One region of the Arthrobacter vasquezii genome, then DNA from elsewhere that is predicted to be linked to it. Evidence: riboswitches for the same ligand, from Rfam matches in the RefSeq annotation. Region 1 holds a riboswitch; the other holds the start of a gene.
What was found. A riboswitch is a leader RNA that binds a small molecule or an ion and turns the genes downstream of it on or off. The one in region 1 is predicted to bind glycine.

Region 1 (12,227 bases):
GCAGGCGAATAAGAGTATGCCCTCAGCGTTATATACCGAGAAGCGCATCCCATTGGTGTGGTAGTCCAGCCGCTGCTTGCGGTGCAGAACAAGATCTTTCTCCGGATCAAAAGCTACATCGTGTGAGCCGGCCAGACGAAGGGTCTTTGTTTTCGAGATTTCCTCCACACGAGGTTCAGCGCGTTCCGGATCGGTAAGGTGCGGCTGCTCGCCCTCGAGCCCCAGGATCACGGCCTTGACTGTTCCGTGCCCATGACCGGTTACGCCCAACGAACCGAACAGTTCAGCATCGACGTGCTGGACCTGTTCCAGCAGCCCCTGCTCCACCACCATCCGGGTGAAGAGAAAGGCCGCCGTCATGGGCCCGCCCGTGTGTGAACTGGACGGACCTATCCCGATTTTGAAGAGGTCGAAGGCGCTGATGGTCATGAGCGGCCCGGACGCTTGTAGAACGGCAGCTCAACGACGGTGAAACCCTCCGGACGTCCGCGCAGGTCAACCTGCAGTTCCGTGCCCGGTTCGCTCAACGCTGTGTCAACGTAAGCGAGGGCAACCGGGTACCCGAGGGTCGGGCTCGGAAGGCCAGACGTAACGGTACCTACGGTCTGTCCGTTCGAAACGACGTCGTACCCTGCACGGGCAGACCGGCGTCCGGTACCACGCAAACCGACCAGCTTTCGCTCCGGTGTTTCGGCCTTCAGCGGCTCCAGCACGGAGCGGCCCACGAAGTTCTCGGTCTTCTTCAGGCTGACGACACCGCCCAATCCCGCTTCAAACGGATTTGTCTCCAGGCCGAGCTCATGACCGTACAACGGCATGCCGGCTTCAAGGCGAAGCGAGTCCCGCGAGGCCAGCCCGCAGGGCGCCAGGCCATGGTTGGTTCCTGCCTCGGTCACGGCTTTCCACAGCTGTACGGCCTGCGCGTTCTCGATGAAAAGTTCAAAGCCATCCTCGCCGGTGTAGCCGGTGCGGGCGAGGAGGACCGGCTGACCGGCGAGCTCCACGCGAACGGCGGCGTAGTACTTGAGCGAGGTGATGGCGTCGCGGTCTGCAGCCGGCGCCATGCCGAGCAGGATCGCCTCCGCGTTCGGTCCCTGCACCGCGATGAGAGCGGTCTCCTCCGACTGATCCTGCACAGTGACATCGAAGTCGGCAGCACGCTGCTGCAGCTCGGCAGCAACCGTGTCGGAGTTCGAGGCGTTGGGCACCACAAGGAACTGGTCCTCGGCGAGACGGTACGTGATGAGGTCATCAATCACTCCGCCGCCCTCGGTGCAGATGAGGGAGTACTTGGCCTTCCCCACCGCCATGATCTCCATATTTCCCACGAGGGCATAGTTGAGGAAGCTGGCTGCCTGCGGCCCAGTGACCATCACCTCGCCCATGTGCGAAAGGTCGAAAATGCCGGCGGCCCGGCGAACCGTGTGGTGCTCTTCAAGTTCGCTGCGGTACTTCAGGGGCATCTGCCAACCGCCGAAGTCGGTGAATGCCGCACCGAGTTCCTGGTGCTGGGCATACAGCGCTGTCTGCTTTGTCATGGCGATCCCTTAGTCCTCGAAGTCTTCGATCGGCGGGCACGAGCACACGAGGTTCCTGTCACCGTGGGCGCCGTCGATACGGCGGACCGGCGGGAAGTACTTGTCGTGGCGCAGCGTCCGCAGCGGGAATGCAGCCAGTTCCCGGGAGTAGGCCTGCGACCACTCGTCACTGATGAGCGTCTGTGCGGTATGCGGTGCCTGGCGAAGCGGACTCTCCTCCAGCTGCCATTCGCCTGTTCCGACGCGGTCGATCTCGTGTCGGATGGCGATCATCGCCTCGACAAAACGGTCCAGTTCGCGCAGGTCCTCGGACTCCGTGGGCTCCACCATCAACGTGCCCGCTACCGGGAAGCTCAGCGTCGGGGCGTGGAAGCCGTAATCGATGAGGCGCTTGGCCACGTCTTCGGCTGTCACACCGGTCTTCGCGGTAAGTGCGCGAAGGTCCAGAATGCACTCGTGCGCCACGAGTCCGTTCTCACCCGAGTAGAGCACCGGGAAGTATTCATTGAGGCGGGCGGCGACGTAGTTCGCTGCAAGGAGCGCGGACTTCGTGGCTGCCGTCAGGCCCTCGCTTCCCATCAGCGCCACATAGGCCCAGGAAATCGGCAGTACGCCTGCTGAACCGAAGCGGGAGGCGGAGATAGGGACGCCGGCTGTGTTGCTGTTGTCTACACCAGCTGCGCTATTCGCATCTCCAGGCAGGAAGGGGGCAAGGTGCTCCGCCACTGCTACCGGCCCGACACCGGGACCTCCGCCGCCGTGCGGGATGCAGAACGTCTTGTGCAGGTTCAGGTGGGAAACATCACCACCGAACTCACCCGGCTTTGCTAGCCCGACCAGCGCGTTAAGGTTTGCGCCGTCGATGTAGACCTGACCGCCCGCGCCATGCACCTGGTCGCAGACCCAGCGGACGTCCTCCTCGAAAACGCCATGCGTGGACGGGTAGGTGATCATGATCGCGGAGAGGGAATCCTTGTTCGCCTCGATCTTTGCCTGGAGATCATCGTGATCGATGTTGCCGTTTCCGGCTGTCTTGACCACAACCACCTTCATGCCGGCGAGCACAGCAGAGGCGGCGTTGGTGCCGTGTGCTGACGATGGGATGAGGCACACTGTGCGAGCCTCATCACCGCGTGAAAGATGGTACTTGCGGATGGCCAGCAGACCGGCGAGTTCACCCTGGGAGCCGGCGTTCGGCTGAATCGACACCCTGGCGTAGCCGGTGATTTCAGCGAGACGGCCCTCCAGGTCATCAATCAGCTGGCGCCAGCCCTCGGTCTGGTGCTCGGGGGCGAACGGATGGATGGTTGCGAACTCGGGCCAGGAGATCGGTTCCATCTCAACCGTGGCGTTGAGCTTCATGGTGCAGGATCCCAACGGAATCATGGTGCGGTCCAGTGCCAGGTCGCGGTCCGAGAGACCGCGCAGGTAGCGCAGCATCTGGGTCTCTGAGCGGTGGAGGGAGAACACGGGATGGGTCATATAGGACGACGTCCGTTGCAGGTCAGCAGGGATTGCAGTCTCCGCGTCGGCTGACAGATTTACCCCGAAGATCTCGGCGATGGTTTCAAGGTGAGCGTCCGTGGTGGTCTCGTCACAGGAGATGCCGACGTGATCGGCATCGACCAACCGCAGGTTGATGCCGCGCTCCTCGGCCTTGCGGACAATGCTCTCGGACTGGCCCTCGACCTTCACGAGAAGGGTGTCGAAGAAGGACTCGTGGACCGTCCCTGGAACGGCTGCAGCGAGCCGCGCCGCCTTTCCATGGACACGTTCCGCGATCGCCTTCAGCCCGTCGGGACCGTGGTAAACGGCGTACATGCTGGCAACGATCGCGAGGAGCGCCTGAGCGGTACAGATGTTCGACGTAGCCTTCTCGCGGCGGATGTGCTGCTCACGTGTTTGCAGTGCAAGCCGGTAGGCGGGTGCGCCGTCGGAATCCTTCGACACCCCAACAAGGCGGCCGGGGAGCATGCGCTCCAGGCCCTTTCGAACGGCCATGTACGCAGCGTGCGGTCCGCCGAAGAACAGCGGCACACCGAAACGCTGGGCGGAGCCGACGGCGATATCCGCGCCCTGCTCCCCCGGAGGGGTGATCAGGGTCAGCGCTAGCAGGTCCGCTGCGACCGTCACCAGGGCGCCGCCGTCGTGCGCTTTCGCGACCATGTCCGTGTGGTTGCGGAGCGTGCCGGATGTCCCGGGCTGCTGGAGGACGACGCCGTTGATGTCGCCGTCCGGCAATCCCTTTGAGAGGTCAGCGATCTCGATATCAAAGCCCAGCGCCTCAGCGCGGCCCTGCACGACGGCGATGGTCTGGGGGAGGCATTCCGCGTCCAGGATGGTTCGTCCCTTGTTCTTGCCGGAGCGACGCATCAGGAGGACGGCCTCGGCAACGGCCGATGCTTCATCGAGCAGGGAGGCGTTGGCGATGGGCAGCGCAGTGAGGTCCTGGACCATCGTCTGGAAGTTCAGCAGGGCTTCAAGACGGCCCTGGGAGATTTCCGGCTGGTAGGGCGTGTAGGCGGTGTACCAGGCGGGAGCCTCAAGCACATTGCGGCGGATGACAGGAGGGGTGACCGTGTCGTAGTAGCCCTGACCGATCATCTGCACGGCGGTCTTGTTCTTCGCGGCGATGCTGCGCAGTTCCGCCAGGACCTCCGACTCGCTCAGCGCAGACGGAATGTCCAGGCCCTCGTTGATACGGATGCTCGCCGGCACCGCAACATCGACGAGTTTGTCCAGGCTGGGGTAGCCCAGGACCTTGAGCATCTGCTCGGCGTCGTCCGAGCGGGGACCGATGTGGCGGTCGGAGAAAGTTGATTCCGTCTGGTGCGTCATGAGGAACTCCGTGAATCAGTGTGCGTGCAGGGCGCGCGGACAGGTGGGTGGGTTCCTCCCCGCTCTGTCTTGGACCTGAGAGATTCCGTGAACACAGGGTTCACCTTGCACCGTCGGTGAGCACAACCTATCTTCAGCTGCGCTACTTTCCAGAGTTGCCTTTCCGCTGCGGTGCTGGGCCTGAGAGATTCCTGGGGAGGGTTTGCTCCTACGGCGCCTGCCGGCTGTAGGTCAACGGCAGGACTCTCCCGCTGCGGGTCAAGGGCGTTTTATTACTGCGCTTTTCAGTTATGCGATCGTGATCAAGCTTACTCTTCGCTGAAATCGATCAGCAAAGGAGTGCGCTCACGATGACCTTCCCAACTGCGGCACCGGCAGCCCGAACACGTCCTTGAGTGCAAGTTTTGCCGCGTGATAACCGCCCATCCCGTGCACGCCCGGGCCGGGCGGGGTCGATGCTGAGCACAGATAGAGGCCCTTCCCCGGCATCCGCCAAGGGTGCGGCCCGAATGAGGGACGCGCCAGCAGCTGAGGGATGGTCACCGCGCCACCGCTGAAGTCACCGCCCACGTAATTGGCGTTGTACTGCTCAAGGTCAGCTGCAGTCATGACGTGTGAACGCACGACGACGTCGCGGAAGCCGGGCGCGAAACGTTCGATCTGCCGCACAATGGCCTCCGTCATGTCCCGCGTGGAACCGTTGGGCACGTGGCAGTAAGTCCACAGAACCTGCCGTCCGTGGGGTGCGCGGGAAGAATCGAACAGGGAAGGCTGCGAAACCAGCACGTACGGTTTTTCCGGATGGCGTCCGGCGGCCACGTCGGCTTCCGACGCCGCCACTTCAGCCCGGGTTCCGCCCGCATGAACTGTGCCGGCCGCTCGTACTTCCTCGTTTGCCCACGGCACCGGCCCCGAGAGGATGAAGTCAACCTTGCAGGCGCCGTCCCCGAAGCGGAACCGGTCCAGCATTGAGACGTAGCCCTGCGGGAGGCGATCGCCTGCCAGGCCGCCAACAGCACCGGGTGAGACATCGAGCAGGACTGCCTTTGCTCCGTCGAACTCGCCGACCGATTCAATCCGACGGGCAGTGTGGACGGCGCCGCCATGTGCCCGGATGTCATCCGCCATAGCGTTGACCAATGCCTGGGATCCGCCAACCGGAATGGGCCATCCCACGGCATGCGCCAACGCTCCGAGGGTGAGCCCGGCACCTGCAGCCGCGAGTGTGGGCAGGGCAGCAACGGCATGTGCGGCAACTCCGGTAAACAATGCCGCCGCCTCTTCCGTCGAGAAGCGCAGGTTCCACAGGCCAGTCCCCTGCTCGAGCGTCCTTGAACCGAGCAGGGCGGCCGCGACTGGATGCCGCGGGACCCGCAGGAACTGGTTGAGCCCGGTATCGACCACCCCATCAATGTGCTGCACGAGCGGGCGCATCAGTCGCCGCCAGGCCTGTCCGTCCTTGTCCAGACCGAGCGCCGTACGCCCAAGATCGCGGTACGCGAGTCCAGCACGGCCATTGTCCAGCGGATTGGCGTACGACAGCTCGGGAACCACGAAGGGAATCCGTTCCCGGAGACCGAACTCCCGGAAGAAGGGTGACGCCAGCGCCATCGGATGCACAGCCGAACAAATGTCATGCACGTGTTCCGGCTCAAGCAGCTCCATGGTGCGTGACCCGCCGCCGATAGCTCGTTCGGCCTCAAATATCTCCACGCTCAAGCCTGCACGTGCCATCACGACGCCGGCAGCCAGCCCATTGGGGCCGGCACCGACAATCGCGACGTCCGCCATGGCTAGCTCTTCCCTCCGGACCGGTGGGCGCGAAGCGTGGACACGGACGAGGCTGCTCGCATGAGCAACGCGCGACCTTTGGCCGGCGCCGTTCTGCGGAATGAGAGCAGTCCAGCCACCACCTTGTACTTACCCGGGTTCAGCGGGATGTCATAAGTTGTGGGGAGGTCCACAACGTTCTTGGAGAAGTTCCGCTTGAACGTGGTGACGTTGACCAGTTGTGGGTAGTTCTCACTCACGATGCCGGTAAGCCCGCAAGCGGTATTGCCGGCAGCTTTGAGCTGTTTAAACGCTTCCCACAGCAACAGATAAGGCGCAAACGTCTTGCGCGCGTCGTGTGTGCTGCCCGCAAAATAGTAGACCGAGTAGCCGCGGTATTCGGTAGTGATCAACCAACTCACAGCCCTGCTGTCCACGTAGGCGACCATGAGCCGAAGATGATCCCCCAGAGTTGAGAGCAGCAACTCGTAGTATTCGGGGCCGAAGCTGGAGAAGCCGTCGCGCTCCGCTGTTTCCTGCAGAATCGGGTACAGGTCCGCCCTGAATACCTCGACCCAGCGTGCCCGCTCAATGGTCCGGACCTCCACGCCTGACCGTTCCGCACGACGGATACTGTTCCTGGCATTCGGCCGGAAAGACTTGAAGATTGCATCCTCGCCCGGCGTCAGGTCAACGACGATCTCGCGCTCATACCAGCCGTGCTCGATCGGGCCGGCTGCAGGAGGCAGCGGGTGTTTCACCTGCATGCGGACATAGAGAGGGTCTGTGCCCGGATCATCAGTGAACTGGTGCTGAACCGTGTGCATAAGACGGAGTTCAGCTTCCGCGGTACGGTCCGCGAACCATACGGGCCCGTTGATCGCGACCAGCGATTCTCGGAACCTGCGCCGCACCCGGAGGAAGCTCACCATCGCAGCCGGTGCGCCGTCGTCGTCGTAGTAGGCCCACAATCCGTACGGTTCCCGGCCCAGACTGCGCTCGAAGCCCGCCCACTGCGGAGTCTGTTCGAGCGGAATGACGACATCGGGGCTTGCCGACGCCAACAGCTCGAATTCCTCTGGCGTAAGGCGCTCGCTGCGGAAGACGGATTCTGTCACTGGGGGTCTCTCGGTGCGGTGATGGTGAGGTTTGGAGGGGACTCGCTCAACAGTACCGGAGCAGGCGCATGCCGGTCTGGAGCACCATCGAAGGGGCCGCCTGCCGGATCGTCAATACCAATGCGCCGCGCCGGATCATATGTCGGTTCAAGTATATGTTGCGCAACCCGATACAACAGGTAACCGGTGGCCAGTAGGCGCGCCAAGATCGCGGCGACATAGTAGGGGGAGTCGATATTGTTCTCCACCACGCCTGACGACGCTTCTCGGGCTACGTACATCCAGTACGCCCACCAGTGAAGTAGTTCAACAAGCTGCCAGACACAAAGTATTCGCCAATCGACATACGAGAGCGCAACGAAGGGCAGCAACCACAGAGTGAGTGCGGGAGGGTAGTCGGGCAGGACCAGGACGAGTGCTCCGAGCAGCAGAAGAATCACTTGCGGAAGGCGTGGGCGTCGCGGTGCCCGCAGCACCAGCAGGCATATCAGGGCAACCAGCACCGCGAAAATGGTAAAAGCCAGGGTTGCTGTTGCTACCGGAGAGAGCACCGGCAGGCCGAGCCGCTGCGCAAGCAGGTCATAGCCCGCCCACAGCGAAGAGGAAATGCCGAGGCGAGCCGGATCGTATTCCCACGGCAGTGCCAGAACGCGTTCGGGCCCGAACGGCAGAACGGTGAGTACCCAGACGGCGATCAGCGAACCGCCGCTCAGCAGGGCACCCCTGAACCGGCCGGTCCGGATGGCCAACAGTATGACGGCAGCGAGGACCAGGAGCACGTGAACGCTGAACCCGGCGCCGAACCCGAGCAGGACGCCGGAGATCACATAGCGCTCCTGCGCAAACGCCCACACAGCCAGGACACTCAATAGGACGGACAGCAGCACCCAGCTTGAGGTTGCCGTCAGGATCGCGATCGGCGCCACCGCCACAAGCGCCGCATCCCAGGGTCGGCGACTCGCCAGTCGCATCACGGTAACAACAGTTCCAATCCACGCGGCAGCGATCAGTACAGCGTTCACGTCGAAATACTGCATCAGGGATTGCGTTTGGACTATGCCGTCCGCGGACGTCGGCACCAGTAGCGCGACCAGTCCCGCAAACACTCCAACGAGCAGCGGCCCATCAAAGGTGGACCCCTCCGCGAATGGGGACAAACCGCTTCCGAGACCCTGGAACTGGAAGGCCTCGGTCCAGTCTGAGTAGCAGCCCCGGTAGAACTGCGCGGGACGTGTCCATCCGTCGGTTCGGCACGGAGCCTTGATCAGCACCGCCAGGACAGCGGCGGCTGTGGTCATCAGGATCAGGACCCGCCCGACGGTGAAGACGGCCGGCCGCACCCTGCCCGGTGCAGCGTGCCTCCCAAGTGGCCCGCCGGCGACTTCCGCGGCATGCCTGAGCAAGGGGTCCCCGCGCGTAGGCACGGAGATGCTTGCGGGGCGGCGCTGACCCTGCTCTTGCTCCATGTCTCGAAAGCCTAGCCAACGGGCAGGACAATGGCGCCCTCTTCGTAGAAACCCACCTGTAATTCCGCACTCCGGAGGGCTTGAGGGAATGAGCAGGCAACAACGGGCGTTCGCAATAACAAGTAGACTGGGTAAGCTGTGGATTTCGCCGGAGGCAAAGGCAAACAAAGACCTCGGTCCGGGCGGTTATAAGTGCGCGTAAAGAGGAGAACAGTGGGAACTAACCCCATTCGGGTAGCAATCGTCGGTGTTGGCAACTGTGCAGCATCCCTGGTGCAGGGTGTGCAGTACTACAAGGATGCAGACGCCACGGCGACCATCCCCGGCCTGATGCATGTGGAGTTCGGCAAGTACCACGTCAATGACGTGCAGTTTGTCACCGCGTTCGACGTCGATGGCAAGAAGGTCGGCCTGGACCTCGCCGACGCCATCGGCGCCAGCGAGAACAACACCATCAAGATCGCGGACGTGCCGCCCACCGGAGTGAAGGTCCAGCGCGGGCACACCCTCGATGGCCTGGGCAAGTATTACCGCGAGACCATCGTCGAATCCGATGCGGAGCCGATTGACGTCGTCGCTGAGCTCAAGGCATCACAGGTTGACGTAATGGTCTGCTACCTGCCAGTCGGCTCCGAAGCAGCAGCGAAGTTCTATGCCCAGTGCGCAATCGATGCGGGCGTCGCTTTTGTCAACGCACTTCCCGTTTTCATCGCAGGCACCAAGGAGTGGGCTGATAAGTTCACTGCAGCGGGTGTGCCGATTGTGGGTGACGACATCAAGAGCCAGATCGGCGCAACGATCACCCACCGCGTGATGGCCAAGCTGTTCGAAGACCGCGGAGTCACGCTGGACCGCACGTACCAGCTCAACGTCGGCGGCAACATGGACTTCAAGAACATGCTCGAGCGGGACCGCCTTGAGTCAAAAAAGATTTCCAAGACCCAGGCTGTCACCTCAAACGTAGAGGCCGAACTGCACGCCGACGACGTCCACATCGGACCGTCGGATTACGTCGCCTGGCTCGATGACCGCAAATGGGCGTTTGTGCGTCTCGAGGGCCGCAACTTCGGCGATGCACCGGTTTCCCTTGAGTACAAGCTCGAGGTGTGGGATTCCCCGAACTCTGCCGGTGTGATCATCGACGCCATCCGCGCCGCGAAGATTGCCGCAGACCGCGGCGTCGGCGGACCGATTCTCTCGGCGTCAAGCTATTTCATGAAGTCGCCGCCGGAGCAGTACAACGACGACATCGCCCGCGACAAAGTTGAAGCTTTCATTCGCGGCGAGGTCGAGCGCTAGAGCAGTTCCCCTCTGATGAAACGCCCCCGGTCCTACCGGGGGCGTTTTGTTGTGGGGAAGTGGCCTGTCCGACCGCTGGCGATCGCATCGCATGAGAAATTGTTGACATGAGCAATAGCCTTCCCGGTCTGGCGGTGTGTCTCGCCGGCGCTGCAATTTCCTGGCTGCTGAGCGGTCTACTTCCGGGAACCAGCCCGCTCTTGATCGCCATCCTCCTTGGAGCGGCCTGGGGGAACCTGTTGCCGGTGCCATCCCTGTTCTTCGAGGGGATCGGTGTTTCATCCAAAACCCTGTTGCGGGCGGGCATCGTACTGCTCGGACTTCAACTCTCACTCTCAGCAGTACTTGGGCTGGGCCCCGGTGTGCTCCTCCTTGTTTTTCTGTCAGTGGGTGTGACCTTCGCTGCCACACTGTGGATCGGAAAGCTCCTGGGCATCAGCTTTGCCCAGCGACTTCTCATCGCTTCAGGGTTCTCTATCTGCGGTGCGGCAGCGGTTGCAGCCACGGAGACTGCGGCCGGCGCCAAGAAGACGGAAGTCGCCACCGCCATCGGACTGGTGGTGCTCTTTGGGACCCTGATGATCCCCACGGTCCCCTTCCTGGGCGGGCTGCTGGGAATGCCGGAGAGGACCCTCGGCGTGTGGATCGGGGCATCGACCCATGAAGTGGCACAGGTTGTTGCCGCGGGCGGATCAGTGGGCAGCTCTGCTCTTGCTGTTGCCGTCACGGTGAAACTCGCCCGTGTCCTCACCCTGGCGCCGATCACCGCCGGAATAGCCCTGCGCATGCGCCGTGCCGAACCGGCTACAGGCGGCAAGATTCCTCCCGTGGTCCCGCTCTTTATTGTGGGGTTTGTCGGAGCGATGCTGTTGCGCACCTCGGATGTCCTCCCGCAAGGGGTCCTGGAACTGGCACAGATCCTGCAGACGCTGCTGCTGTCAGCGGCGATGTTCGCCCTGGGTCTGGGAGTCCACCTGAAAAGCCTGCTGCGCGTGGGCAAGCGCCCGGTGCTGCTCGGTTTGATTTCAACCCTGGTGATCCTCGCGGTATCCCTCGTCTGCTCGGTGGCCCTGCCACTGTCCTGAAGAAACGTGGCCTGCAGGCTTCACGCGGAACGTGTTCCACCCAGTCGGCGGATGCTGTGCGACGCCTGCGCCATCCCCACTAGGCCAAGGAGCAGTCGGCTGTATGCGCGGACACCCACTGCCACCGCGAGCACTGCCTGATCCCGGGACTGTGTGTCGAGGACTGTGCCCAGATCCTGCTGTGCCACCTGATCGGCCGCTCGTGCATATCCAAGTACGACGTCGGCGCTCACCGAAAGTCCCATTGTCTCCATTTCCCGGAGGATGATGTTGAGCAGCGCGCGCGCCTCAGAGGGTGCATCCGGCCAGCTCTGGGCTGCCAACAGCCCGTTCATAAGCGGGTGGTCCTGCACCGCTTCCGCAGGGGCACCCATCACCATCGCCTGGGTTTTGCCCAACAGCTCAAGGCGGGATACACCGGTATCCTCAATGAGTCCGATCAAGCCACGGATCTGATCGACACGAAGCCCGACGACTGACCGGAGACCCGAGATCAGCTCGAGGCGTTCAACGTGCCGGATGCTGTACTCGGCACGAGTGGGATGGATCTCGACCCCGCGCTGGAGCAGTCCTTCGCGAAGATAGAACTTGATGCTGGCGGCGCTTATGCCCGTTGACGCGCTCAGTTCCTTCAGCTGCACGAGGGTCCTCACTGGATAGTGGAAAGACGTCAACTATCCAGATATACATCGCAAGATAGTGGGTCTATCTTATGACCATGGACTGGAGCCCGCTCATAGCCGCCCACGTGGTCGCCGCGCTGTACGTCCTGGTGCTCGGGCCACTCAATATTTTCCGACGGCGACGCGACCGCACCCACAGGATCATTGGCTATACCTGGGTGAGCGCCATGTACTTCGTCTGCGTGAGCAGTTTCGGGATTGTGACCGACGGACATTTCAGCTGGCTTCACGGTCTCTCCGCCTTCACCATTATCACGGTGACGCTCGGCCTCGTCTCGGCGATCCGCCGCAACATCGTTGCTCACCGGGCCAACATGATCGGTAGCTACATCGGCATTGCAATCGCTTTTGTGTTCGCAGCCACGGCACCGGGGCGGGCAATACCGCTGCTGTTGGCTGATGACCCGGGCACCGCCGTCGTTGTTGCTGC
Region 2 (12,227 bases), on a different contig from region 1:
TCTCCATACCGGGCGCGAAGTGGAGCGCGTAGTAGAGCACGGCGGGAATGATGCCGGCGGCTCCGTTGGTGGGCGCGGTGACCACCCTGCCGCCTGACGCGTTCTCCTCGTTGACGGCGAGGGCAACGAGGTTGACCCACTCCTGCCAGTACTTCGGATCCCGGTCCTTGTCCTCCTTGAGCAGCCGCTCATGCCAATCCGGAGCACGACGGCGGACCTTCAGACCGCCGGGAAGCAAGCCTTCTCGCTTGATCGCGGAGTTCTTGCACTCCTCCATCACCTGCCAGATGTGCAGCAGGCCGTCGCGGATTTCCTCCTCGGAGTGCGCAACCTTCTCGTTGAGGAGCATGATGTCGCTGATCCCCAGGCCGGTGTTGCGGCAGTGCTCCAGCAGTTCTGCCGCAGTGCGGAAGGGGTAGGGCAGTTGTTCCTTCGACTCCTCGAGCTGTTCCGCAGCGGCATCTTCCTCGCCTTCCCGCACGATGAAGCCGCCGCCCACCGAAAAGAACGTTGCCTCGTGGAGTACCTCGCCGTCGTCGTTTTTCACTTGGAAGGTCATGCCGTTGGTGTGGCGGGACAGTACGGTCAGCGGACGCAGGACCATGTCTTCGACGCCGTAGGGCAGGGAAGTGCCACCGGCCAGCTGCAGCATTCCGGTGTCGGCGATGGCAGCCAGCCGTTCCTCCACTTCGTCCGGCAGGATCAGCTCGGGGTGGAAGCCTTCGAGCCCGAGGAGGACGGCGGTCATGGTGCCGTGTCCGCGGCCCGTCGCTGCGAGGGACCCGTAGAGGTCCACCCGCAGTGACGCCACTTCCGCCAGTCTGCCGGAGGCCTTGAGCTCCTCCGCGAAGACGGCGGCAGCCCTCATGGGGCCGACGGTGTGCGAGCTTGAGGGCCCGATCCCGATGGAAAAGAGGTCAAAGACTCCAACAGCCATTGGTCATTCCTTACTGCTTGGAAGGTCAGAACTTTTGTCCAGATATGGAGACCTAAACGTCTCCGAACTCTCGTTACCTGGACAAAAGTTCAGAGGTCAGGCGAGGTCGGCAACGTCGGGGTAGAGGGGGTGCGCGGCGGCGAGTGCTTCCACACGGGAGCGCAGGCCGGAGAGATCAGCGCCGGCGTCGGCAATCAAGGCCTCGGCAATGATGTCCGCGACCTCCGCGAAGGCTTCCTCGCCGAAGCCGCGGGTAGCCAGTGCGGGCGTGCCGATGCGCAGACCGGAGGTCACCATCGGGGGACGGGGATCAAAAGGCACCGCGTTGCGGTTCACGGTGATGTCAATTTCCGCCAGGCGGTCCTCGGCCTGCTGGCCGTTGAGCTCGCAGTTGCGCAGGTCCACCAGGACGAGGTGCACATCGGTTCCGCCGGAGATGACGCTGATGCCCTTCGCAGTGACGTCGGGCTGGACCAGGCGTACGGCCAGGATCCGGGCGCCCGCAAGGACGCGCTCCTGGCGTTCCTTGAACTCCGGCGAGGCTGCGATCTTGAAGGCAACTGCCTTGCCCGCGATGACATGCTCCAAAGGTCCGCCCTGCTGGCCCGGGAACACCGCGGAGTTGATCTTCTTGGCGATGTCGGCGTCGTTGCTCAAGATGATTCCGCCGCGCGGACCGGCGAGGGTCTTGTGCGTGGTGGAGGTGGTGACGTGCGCGTGCGGTACGGGGGACGGGTGCAGCCCGGCGGCGACGAGGCCGGCGAAGTGCGCCATGTCCACCATCAGGTAGGCGCCCACCGAGTCGGCAATCCGCCGGAACTCGGCGAAGTCCAGCTGGCGGGCGTACGCGGACCAGCCGGCAACGATGAGCTGCGGCTTGTGTTCCTGTGCGAGCCGCTCCACTTCCGCCATGTCGATCCGGTGGTCATCCTCGCGGACCTGGTACGGAATGACGTTGTACAGCTTGCCGGAGAAGTTGATGCGCATGCCGTGCGTCAGGTGCCCGCCATGAGCCAGGTTCAGGCCCATGATGGTGTCGCCCGGCTTGATCAGCGCGTGCATCACCGAGGCGTTTGCCTGGGCGCCGGAGTGCGGCTGCACGTTGGCGTACTCAGCGCCGAACAGGGCCTTCAGGCGGTCGATCGCCAGCTGCTCGATGACGTCCACATGTTCGCAGCCGCCGTAGTACCGCTTGCCGGGATACCCTTCCGCGTATTTGTTGGTCAGGACGGAACCCTGTGCCTGCATCACGGCAGCCGCGGTGTGGTTCTCAGACGCGATCATTTCCAGACCGGTGCGCTGGCGGTTCAGTTCGTCGTCGATCTTGGCGGCGATCTCCGGGTCCAGATCGGACAGCTGTGCGTTGAGCGACGTCGACACAACCTGCTCGAAAGCGACCGTGGCCCCGCTCGCGCCTGCCGGGCTCACAGCTCGCCGCCATTGGCTGCTGCGTACTCTTCAGCTGACATCAGCGGGCCTTCTTCGGTGACGGCCACCTTGAACAGCCAGCCGTTGCCGTACGGATCGCTGTTGATCAGTTCCGGATTGTCGACGACGTCGGCATTGGTTTCGGTGACCTCGCCGCTGACCGGCGCGTAGAGGTCTGACACGGACTTGGTGGATTCCACCTCGCCGCACGTCTCGCCGGCGGTGACCGTGTCCCCGACCTCGGGAAGGTCCACGTACACGATGTCGCCGAGGGCGTCAGTGGCCACGGCGGTGATACCGATCGAAACGGGTCCGGAGCCGTCGCCGGCAATCCATTCGTGCTCGGCGGAGTATTTCAGGTCGGCAATAACCTTGCTCATCTGTTTTTCCTTTACAACGAGAAATCTGTAGGTAAGAGAACTCCGGCAGTGCCGGCGTTTTCGGAAGTGTGCGTTAAGCGAAGCAGCACGCGTGAAAATGCCGACTCTGGCGGAGGTGCCGCAGGACTACTTCGAACGCTTGTAGAACGGCAGCGCGACAACTTCGAACGGCTCGGCCTTGCCGCGGAGGTCGATGTCCAGAGCAGTGCCGGGCTCGCTGAGTTCGACATCGACGTAGGCCAGGGCGATCGGGTAGCCCAGGGTGGGGGAGGGCTGGCCGGAGGTCACTTCGCCCACCACCTTGCCGTCTTTCAGCACGGGATAGTGGCTGCGGCCTGCGCGGCGCCCGAGGCCCTTGAGGCCCACGAGCTTGCGGCCGGTAGTGGAGCCGGCGCCGGCTGCCTTGAGTTCGGCCAGCGCGGTCTTGCCGATGAAGTCCGATTCCTTGGCCAGCGAGACGACCGGGCCAAGACCTGCAGCGTAGGGGTTGCCCTCGCGGGAGAGCTCGTTTCCGTACAGCGGCATGCCTGCCTCAAGGCGCAGGGAGTCGCGGGACGCGAGGCCGGCGGGGATGAGGCCATGCCCGGTCCCGGTCTCCAGCAATGCTTCCCACAGACCCGGGGCACCCTCGTTCGGCACGTAGATCTCGAAGCCGTCCTCGCCGGTGTACCCGGTGCGGGCAAGGAGCAACTGCTCACCCTGAATCTGAACCTTGACCGCCGCGTAGTACTTGAGTTTGGTGACGAGTGAATGCTGGTCGGCCGGCACCAGCGTGAGCAGGATTTCCTCGGCTTTGGGTCCCTGGACAGCGATCAGTGACGTCTGGGCAGAGATGTCGTCGATGGTGACATCGAAGTTGACGGCCCTTTCAAGCAATTCCGAGGCGACCACGGGCGCGTTGCCGGCGTTCGGCACCACCAGGTACTTCTCCTCCCCGCGGCGGTAGGAAATCAGGTCGTCGATGATGCCGCCGTCTTCCTGGCAGATCAGCGAGTACTTGGCTTTTCCGACTGCCACTGCCGAGAGCTTCCCAGCCAGTGCGTAGTCAAGGAAGGCCGCGGCGTCCGGGCCGGTGACCCAGACTTCTCCCATGTGGGAGAGGTCAAACAGCCCGGCCGCTTTGCGCACTGCGTGGTGCTCGGCGAGTTCGGAGCTGTACTTCAGGGGCATCTGCCAGCCGCCGAAGTCGGTGAATGAGGCGCCGGCCAGCTTGTGCTGGTCGTAGAGTGCTGTGTACTTCTCAGTCATCGAGGAATCCTTAGTCTTCGAAAGCGGTGAGGGGAGGGCAGGAGCAGACCAGGTTACGGTCTCCCGCGGCGCCGTCGATGCGGCCGACCGGCGGGAAGTACTTGTCCTGTCGGAGTGAGTGCACGGGGAAAGCGCCCTGCTCGCGCGGGTACCGGCGCTCCCACTCGGAGGTGACGACGGCGGCAGCGGTGTGCGGTGCATTGCGCAGGGGCGATTCCCCGATAGTGAAATCGCCGCTGGCGACCTGCTCCATTTCCTTGCGGATGGTCACCATTGCTTCGATGAAGCGGTCGATTTCCGCGAGGTCCTCGGACTCGGTCGGTTCCACCATGAGCGTTCCCGCCACGGGGAAGGACAGCGTGGGGGCGTGGAACCCGAAGTCGATGAGGCGCTTGGCAACGTCCTCGGCCGTGACTCCCGTGCGGGCTGTGAGCTCGCGCAGGTCCAGGATGCACTCGTGCGCAACGAGTCCGCTTTCGCCGGTGTAGAGGACCGGGAAGTGCTCGTTCAACCGGGCGGCAATGTAGTTCGCTGCCAGGAGGGCGGACTTGGTGGCTTCGGTGAGGCCCTGGCCGCCCATCAGCTTCACGTACGCCCAGGAGATCGGCAGGACGCCCGCGGAACCGAAGCGGGATGCGGAAATCGCAACGCCGTGTCCGGCTTCATGCGCAGACTTGTTCGCGTCGCCCGGCATGAACGGCGCAAGATGTGCCTTTGCAGCCACCGGGCCCACGCCGGGACCGCCGCCGCCGTGCGGGATGCAGAAGGTCTTGTGCAGGTTCAGGTGGGAGACGTCGCCGCCGAACTTGCCCGGCTGGGCGAGGCCGACGAGCGCGTTCAGGTTTGCGCCGTCGACGTAGACCTGTCCACCGGCCTCGTGCACCGCATCGCAGACTTCGCGGACGTCGGCGTCGTACACGCCGTGGGTGGACGGGTAGGTGATCATGATCGCGGAGAGTGCATCCCGGTGGGCCTCGATCTTCGCCCGGAGGTCCCCGTGGTCGATGGTGCCGTCCGAAGCCGTGGCCACGACGATAACCTTCATACCCGCGAGAACGGCGGAAGCAGCGTTCGTGCCGTGTGCGGAGGCAGGAATCAGGCAGACGTTGCGCTGGCCCTCGCCGCGGGAAGCGTGGTAACCGCGGATAGCAAGCAACCCGGCGAGCTCACCCTGTGAACCGGCGTTGGGCTGGATCGAGACCTGGTCGTACCCGGTGATCTCAGCGAGGTCGGCTTCGAGTCCGTCGATCAGCTCGCGCCAGCCTTCGGTCTGGGAATCCGGGGCAAAGGGGTGGATGGAAGCGAATTCCGGCCAGGAGATGGCCTCCATTTCAGCGGTGGCGTTCAGCTTCATCGTGCAGGAGCCCAGCGGGATCATGGTGCGGTCCAGCGCGAGGTCGCGGTCCGAGAGCCTGCGGATGTAGCGCAGCAGCTGGGTCTCCGAGCGGTGTGTGTTGAAGACCGGGTGCTGAAGGTATTCCGAGGTGCGCACCGCGGCGGCGGGCAGCTCGAAGCCTGCGGCTTCCCTTACCTGGCCGGCACCGAAGGCGGCGGACACGGCGGAGAGGATTTCCGGCGTCGTCGTCTCATCGACTGAGATGCCGACGGTGTCGGCGTTGACGAGGCGCAGGTTGATGCCGCGGGATTCGGCAGCGGAGACTACCTTGGCGGCGTCGCCCGGTACGCGGACGGTGAGGGTGTCGAAGAAGGAGTCGCTCTTCAGTTCCCAGCCGGCGGCCTTCAGCGTGGTGGCGAGCGCACGGGTGTTGCTGTGGACGTTCTCCGCAATGGCCTTCAGTCCATCAGGGCCGTGGTAGACGGCGTAGAAGGAAGACACGATGGCCAGCAGTGCCTGCGCGGTGCAGATGTTCGACGTGGCCTTTTCGCGGCGGATGTGCTGCTCGCGGGTCTGGAGGGCCAGGCGGTAGGCGGTAGCACCGGCGTTGTCCTTCGAGACGCCGACGATGCGGCCTGGGAGGGTGCGTTCCATGCCGTCGCGCACGGCCATGTACGCGGCGTGCGGTCCGCCGAAGAACAGCGGAACACCGAGGCGCTGGGTGGAACCGACGGCGACATCCGCTCCCTGCTCACCCGGAGGGGTGATGAGCGTCAGTGCGAGGAGGTCAGCGGCGACCGTGACCAGCGCACCGCGCTCCTTCGCTTCTGCGATGACGGAGGTCTGGTCCCAGACACGGCCGGAGACGCCCGGCTGCTGGAGGACGACGCCGTTGATGTCGCCTTCCGGGAGTCCCTGCGACAGGTCAGCGACCTCAACCTCGAATCCGAGCGCCTCTGCGCGGCCGAGGACGATGGCAATGGTCTGGGGGAGGCAGTCCGCGTCGAGAACCGTTTTGCCGTCCTTGACGGCCTTGTTCTTGTTGGCCCGGCGCATGAGCAGCACGGCTTCGGCCACCGCGGTGGCTTCATCGAGAAGGGAAGCGTTGGCCACCGGTAGGGCAGTGAGATCCTGCACCATGGTCTGGAAGTTGAGCAGCGCCTCGAGCCGGCCCTGCGAGATTTCGGGCTGGTAGGGCGTGTAGGCCGTGTACCAGGCGGGCGCCTCGAGGATATTGCGGCGGATCACTGCCGGCGTGACGGTGTCGTAGTAGCCCTGACCGATCATCTGGACGGCGGTCTTGTTCCTGCCGGCAAGCCTTCGCAGTTCGGCCAGCACCTGGACTTCGCTGAGCGCGTTGTCCAGCCCGAGCGGGCTTTCCTGACGAATGGAGTCGGGAACCGCACTGTCAACGAGGCCGTCGACGGTGTCATAGCCGACAGCCTTGAGCATCGTGTCGATGTGGTCCTGGCGACGCGCACCGATGTGGCGGTCTGCGAACGTGGGGACGAATGACTGGACTGTCATATGAGGAACTCCATAACTCAGGTGGCGCAAAACACCACGATGACTTGGGTTCCTCCCCGCTCTGTATTGGACCTGAGAGTTTCCGTTTTTCCTGATGTTCTCAGGATCCACTTGCACCGTCGGTGAGCCCGGTTTCCCGGACTGCTTTCCAGAGTTGCCTCGCCGCGGCGGTACGTGGGCCTGAGAGATTCCTGGGGAGGATTTGCTCCTACGGCGCCTGCTGAACGTACCGGCAGGACTCTCCCGCCGCGGATCGAAAGCGTGCGTCACTGACAGGTGACGCGATTCACAGACTACCGGTTGGTTGAGTCTTCACGCAACTCCTGTACGACTGGGTCCGTCTAGTTCAGTGACTTCTCTACGTCAGCCAGTTCTGTACGCTCCCAGAGGGCAGTCTCGTATCGATGGCCAGCGGCACTAGCGCTCGATGCCGCATCCACTGCCTCCCTGAACTTCAACAACCGAAGTCGCCGCTCTTCCTCGGCAGCAGGACTTGTTGTGCTCAAAACTTTGCTCCTTTCTATCGCATGGTGGAAACGAAGTTCCGCTCGGTGGGTGTACGCTAGGTCACACCGAAACTACGTAACGAACAGTTTGACACGCTTCAGACAGTTCGGTTGGCGCGTCGGTCCGGTTCGTACGGGAGCGTGAATGATGGACGGAATCAAGGTAACCGTCAACGGCAAAGTCCGGGACTGCAGCGGAACAAACCCCCACACTCGATTACTCGACTGGTTGCGGGATGAAGGCCTGACAGGGTCAAAAGAAGGATGTGCTGAAGGGGAATGCGGTGCCTGCGCCGTCCTCGTAGCCCGCCCGGACGGAGCCGACCGCAGCCGATGGACCTCGGTCAATGCGTGTCTCCCACCGGCCCTCGCCTTCGACGGCCAGGAAATCATCACCGCCGAGGGTCTCGGAAACGTCTCTGATGCCTGCACGCCGGAGGACCTCCACCCCGTGCAGCGCGAGATGGCGGAGCGCGGCGGCTCGCAGTGTGGCTACTGCACCCCGGGATTTGTCTGCTCGATGGCTGCTGAATATTACCGACCGGAGCGCTCGCCGGCGCAGGAAGACAAGGAGACAGGAACCGCCGTCGTCGGTGAAGAGCATGCAACCGACCACGAATGCGGCCCCAACGGGTTTGACCTCCATGCGCTCAGCGGGAACCTGTGCCGCTGCACCGGCTACCGGCCGATCCGCGACGCTGCTTACGCGCTCGAAACACCTTCGGGCTCGGATCCGCTGCTCGAACGGCAGAACCGGCCCGCCCCCGCGCCGCAGCACACCCGTGTCAGCGGTGAATCGGAGTTTATCCGTCCGCAGTCGCTCGATGAGGTCCACCAGACATTGCGCGAGAACTCGGACGTGAAGCTGGTTGCGGGAGCGACCGACCTCGGCGTTGAGGTTAATCTGCGGCATTCCCGCCCGCCGCTGGTCCTCGCGATTGATCGGCTGGAGGAACTTCGGGCGCTGACGTTCGACGCCGATTCCATCGAGATCGGCGCCGCGCTGACACTCTCTGAAGTCGAGCGGGCGCTCGACGGCCGCGTCCCGCTGTTGGGTTACCTTTTCCCGCAGTTCGCCTCCCGGCTGATCCGTAACGCCGCGACGTTCGGTGGGAACCTCTCCACGGGTTCGCCCATCGGCGACTCTGCGCCGGTTTTCCTGGCGCTCGACGCAAGAATTGTCCTCTCCTCCACAGACGGAGAGCGCGAAGTTCCGTTGTCCGAGTACTACACCGGCTACCGCCAGAGTGTTCGTCAGCCGCACGAAATGCTCCGCGCTATTCGCATCCCGTTGCCGCTCGCCGAAAGCACCGCGTTTTACAAGATCGCCAAGCGGCGCTTCGACGACATCTCAAGTGTGTCCGTGGCCATCGCACTGCAACTCAACGGCGGCGTCGTAAGCTCCGTGCGCATCGGACTCGGCGGTGTGGCAGCGACGCCAATCCGCGCTCTCGCGACGGAAGAGGCGCTCGTCGGTCAACCCTGGACGTCGGACACGGTGGCCGCCGCCGCCGTCGTCATGGCGGGTGAAGGAACGCCGATCGATGACATGCGGGCCAGCTCGCTGTACCGCTCGGCGATGCTGAGGCAGGCGCTGCTGAGATTCCATGCTGAGAACGCTGAAGATCTGGAGGTGGCCAAGTGAAGTCGCTGTCGGATCGCCCAGTAAACCCCGTGGTCGGTGTCCCCGTATCCCACGAAAGCGCCGCAGCCCACGTCACCGGTACGGCTCTGTATACGGATGACCTGGTTGTCCGTAGCTCGAACGCGCTGCATGCCTGGCCGGTTCAGTCGACGCATGCTCACGCCCGCATAGCTGGCCTGCGCACCGAGCCCGCGCTGGAGGTTCCGGGCGTCGTCAGGGTACTAACGGCGTCGGACGTTCCAGGCGTGAACGACGCCGGGATCAAGCATGACGAACCGCTCTTCCCCAGCGAAGTGATGTTCTACGGCCACGCCGTGTGCTGGGTGCTGGGGGAGTCGCTAGAAGCCGCGCGCCTCGGCGCGGAGGCGGTGGAGGTCGATTACGAGCCGTTGCCGTCGTTGATCACCGTTGAGGAAGCCATCGCGGCCGAGAGCTTCCAGGGGAACCGCCCGACGGTTGCTCGCGGCGAGCCGGACAAGGCGCTCGAGGATGCAGCGCACCGGTTCAGTGGCGAGTTCCAGTTCAGCGGGCAGGAGCACTTCTACCTGGAAACGCACGCATCGTTCGCCTACATCGACGAGTCCGGGCAGGTGTTCATCCAGTGCAGCACCCAGCACCCCTCCGAGACGCAGGAAATCGTGGCGCACGTGCTGAACCTATCCAGTCACGACGTCACAGTGCAGTGCCTCCGCATGGGCGGCGGATTCGGCGGCAAGGAGATGCAGCCGCACGGCTTCGCGGCCATCGCGGCGCTCGGCGCCACGCTTACCGGCAGGCCCGTCCGGCTGCGGCTGAACCGCACCCAGGACATCACCATGTCCGGCAAGCGCCACCCCTTCCACGCCATGTGGGACGCAGGGTTCGACGACGACGGCCGCCTCCAGGCGCTGAAGGCCACCCTCACGAGCGACGGCGGGTGGAGCCTTGATCTCTCCGAACCGGTGCTGCAGCGCGCGCTGTGCCACATCGATAACGCGTACTTCATCCCGAACATCGAGGTGAACGGCCGGATCGCGAAGACCAACAAAACCTCGCAGACGGCGTTCCGCGGCTTCGGGGGTCCGCAGGGGATGCTCGTGATCGAGGACTTGCTTGGCCGGTGCGCGCCGTTGCTGGGGGTGGATCCGAGTGAGCTTCGTCGTCGTAATTTCTATGAGCCCGGGCAGAGCACGCCGTACGGGCAGCCGGTGCGGCACGCCGAACGCCTTCAGGCGATCTGGCAGTCGCTTTCGGACCGTGCGGACGTTGCCCGGCGCCGCGAGGAGATCGCGAAGTTCAACGCCTCGCACCCGAATGTGAAGCGGGCGCTCGGTTTGACCCCGGTCAAGTTCGGCATCTCCTTCAACCTGACCGCGTTCAACCAGGCCGGCGCGCTGGTGCACGTGTATAAGGACGGGTCGGTGCTCATCAACCACGGCGGCACGGAGATGGGCCAGGGCCTGCATACCAAGATGCGGCAGGTTGCGGCGACTGCGCTGGGGGTGCCGCTGTCCTCCGTCCGGCTCGCGCCGACGCGGACGGACAAGGTGCCCAATACGTCGGCGACGGCGGCCAGCTCAGGAGCGGACCTCAACGGCGGCGCGATCAAGAACGCTTGCGAGCAGATCAGCGAACGGCTGGCGGAAGTGGCCGCGCGGAAGCTGAACATCCACCCCGACGATGTCCGGTTCGATGACGGAAAGGTCACCGGCATCGGCTTCCATGATTCGGCGATGACCTTCGCGGAGTTGGCACGTGACGCGTACTTCCAGCGAGTTTCCCTGTGGGCGGCCGGGTATTACCGGACGGAAGGACTGCACTGGGACAGCGCCCGCATGCAGGGCGAACCGTTCAAGTACTTCAGTTACGGCGCGGCGCTCGCCGAGGTGGAAGTGGATCGCTTCACGGGTGCTTACCGCCAGTTGCGCACAGACATAGTGCACGACGTCGGCGACAGCCTCTCTCCGATGATCGACGTTGGGCAGATTGAGGGCGGTTATGTTCAGGGCGCGGGTTGGCTGACGCTCGAAGATCTGCGCTGGGATGCATCCGACGGCGCCAACCGCGGCCGGATCACCACGCAGTCCGCCAGCACCTACAAGTTGCCGAGTTTCTCCGAGATGCCCGAGGAGTTCAACGTGCACCTGTTCGAGCGGGCGACCGAGAGCGGTGTGGTCTATGGCTCGAAGGCCGTCGGTGAACCGCCGCTGATGTTGGCATTCAGCGTGCGGGAGGCTCTTCGGGAGGCGGTCGCCGCCTTCGGGCCCGGTGATGTCGAAGTGGAGCTCGCAAGCCCGGCCACCCCGGAAGCGGTGTTCTGGGCGATCGAGCGGGTGTCCGCGCCGTCGTCGTCCTCTTCTTCCTCGGGTTCCGGTGACCTTGTCACGTCCACGAGTTCAGCGCAGTGACATGGACTGGCTGGAGGCTTTGCAACGCCTGAGGTCAACGGGACAGCCAGGTGTGCTGGCGACCGTGTCCGAAGTGCGTGGGCATTCGCCCCGGGAAGCCGGGGCGAAGATGCTAGTGGGGTCGTCGTCGAGTTGGGGGACCATCGGCGGTGGGAACCTTGAGGCGACCGTGATCGATCGGGCGCGGGAGATGATGGCGGGCGGCGTTTCAGCTGCCGAGAACGTCGAGTTTTCGCTCAGCGAGCACGCGGTGACGCAGCACGGGAGGCAGTGCTGCGGCGGGAAGGTTCGGGTGCTGCTGGAGCCGTTCCTGTCGTTGCCCACGGTGGCGGTGTTCGGCGTCGGGCATGTGGGGTATGAGCTCGGGAGGGTGCTCTCGCGGCTGCCGATGAACCTGTACCTCGTGGACAGCCGGGCCGAGCAGTTGCTGCCGGAGCGGCTGGCGGATGTGACCTCGGGGGTGGCGGCCGTGCATCCGGTGCATACGCCGGTGCCGGACTCGTTCCTGGGGGAGCTTCCCGCCGGTGCGCACGTGTTCATCATGAGCCACGATCATTCCGAGGACTTCCTGCTGTGCGATGCCGCGCTGCGGCGCGGTGACCTGGGGAGTGTCGGGCTGATCGGTTCGAAGGCGAAGCGGTCGCGGTTCCGGCAGAAGCTGGCGGCGGAGGGGTATGGCGAGCAGGAGATCGGGCGGATTCAGTGCCCGATCGGGCTGCCGGATGTCACTGGGAAAGCACCGGCGGTGATCGCGGTGAGTGCGGCGGCGGACCTGCTGAAGCGGCTTTCTGGGCCTTCATCGACTCAACCAAATTAGATGGTGCAGCCCGGCG

Region 2: another riboswitch for glycine. It lies ahead of gcvP (aminomethyl-transferring glycine dehydrogenase); the one in region 1 lies ahead of gcvP (aminomethyl-transferring glycine dehydrogenase).

Annotation. Positions count from the first base shown of each region.
Region 1 covers NZ_JAROKN010000021.1:13,728-25,954, reverse strand. The annotation lists gene P4U43_RS09485 (L-serine ammonia-lyase) at 1-429, opposite strand, end outside; gene gcvT (glycine cleavage system aminomethyltransferase GcvT) at 426-1,538, opposite strand; gene gcvP (aminomethyl-transferring glycine dehydrogenase) at 1,548-4,376, opposite strand; glycine riboswitch at 4,431-4,534, opposite strand; glycine riboswitch at 4,536-4,637, opposite strand; gene P4U43_RS09470 (phytoene desaturase family protein) at 4,722-6,167, opposite strand; gene P4U43_RS09465 (lipid II:glycine glycyltransferase FemX) at 6,170-7,264, opposite strand; gene P4U43_RS09460 (hypothetical protein) at 7,261-8,730, opposite strand; gene P4U43_RS09455 (inositol-3-phosphate synthase) at 8,944-10,029, shown strand; gene P4U43_RS09450 (YeiH family protein) at 10,137-11,114, shown strand; gene P4U43_RS09445 (MerR family transcriptional regulator) at 11,135-11,755, opposite strand; gene P4U43_RS09440 (DUF2306 domain-containing protein) at 11,833-12,227, shown strand, end outside.
Region 2 covers NZ_JAROKN010000005.1:72,142-84,368, reverse strand. The annotation lists gene P4U43_RS03945 (L-serine ammonia-lyase) at 1-937, opposite strand, end outside; gene glyA (serine hydroxymethyltransferase) at 1,034-2,365, opposite strand; gene gcvH (glycine cleavage system protein GcvH) at 2,362-2,745, opposite strand; gene gcvT (glycine cleavage system aminomethyltransferase GcvT) at 2,872-3,993, opposite strand; gene gcvP (aminomethyl-transferring glycine dehydrogenase) at 4,004-6,856, opposite strand; glycine riboswitch at 7,015-7,112, opposite strand; gene P4U43_RS03920 (hypothetical protein) at 7,198-7,362, opposite strand; gene P4U43_RS03915 (xanthine dehydrogenase small subunit) at 7,511-9,007, shown strand; gene xdhB (xanthine dehydrogenase molybdopterin binding subunit) at 9,004-11,394, shown strand; gene xdhC (xanthine dehydrogenase accessory protein XdhC) at 11,396-12,211, shown strand.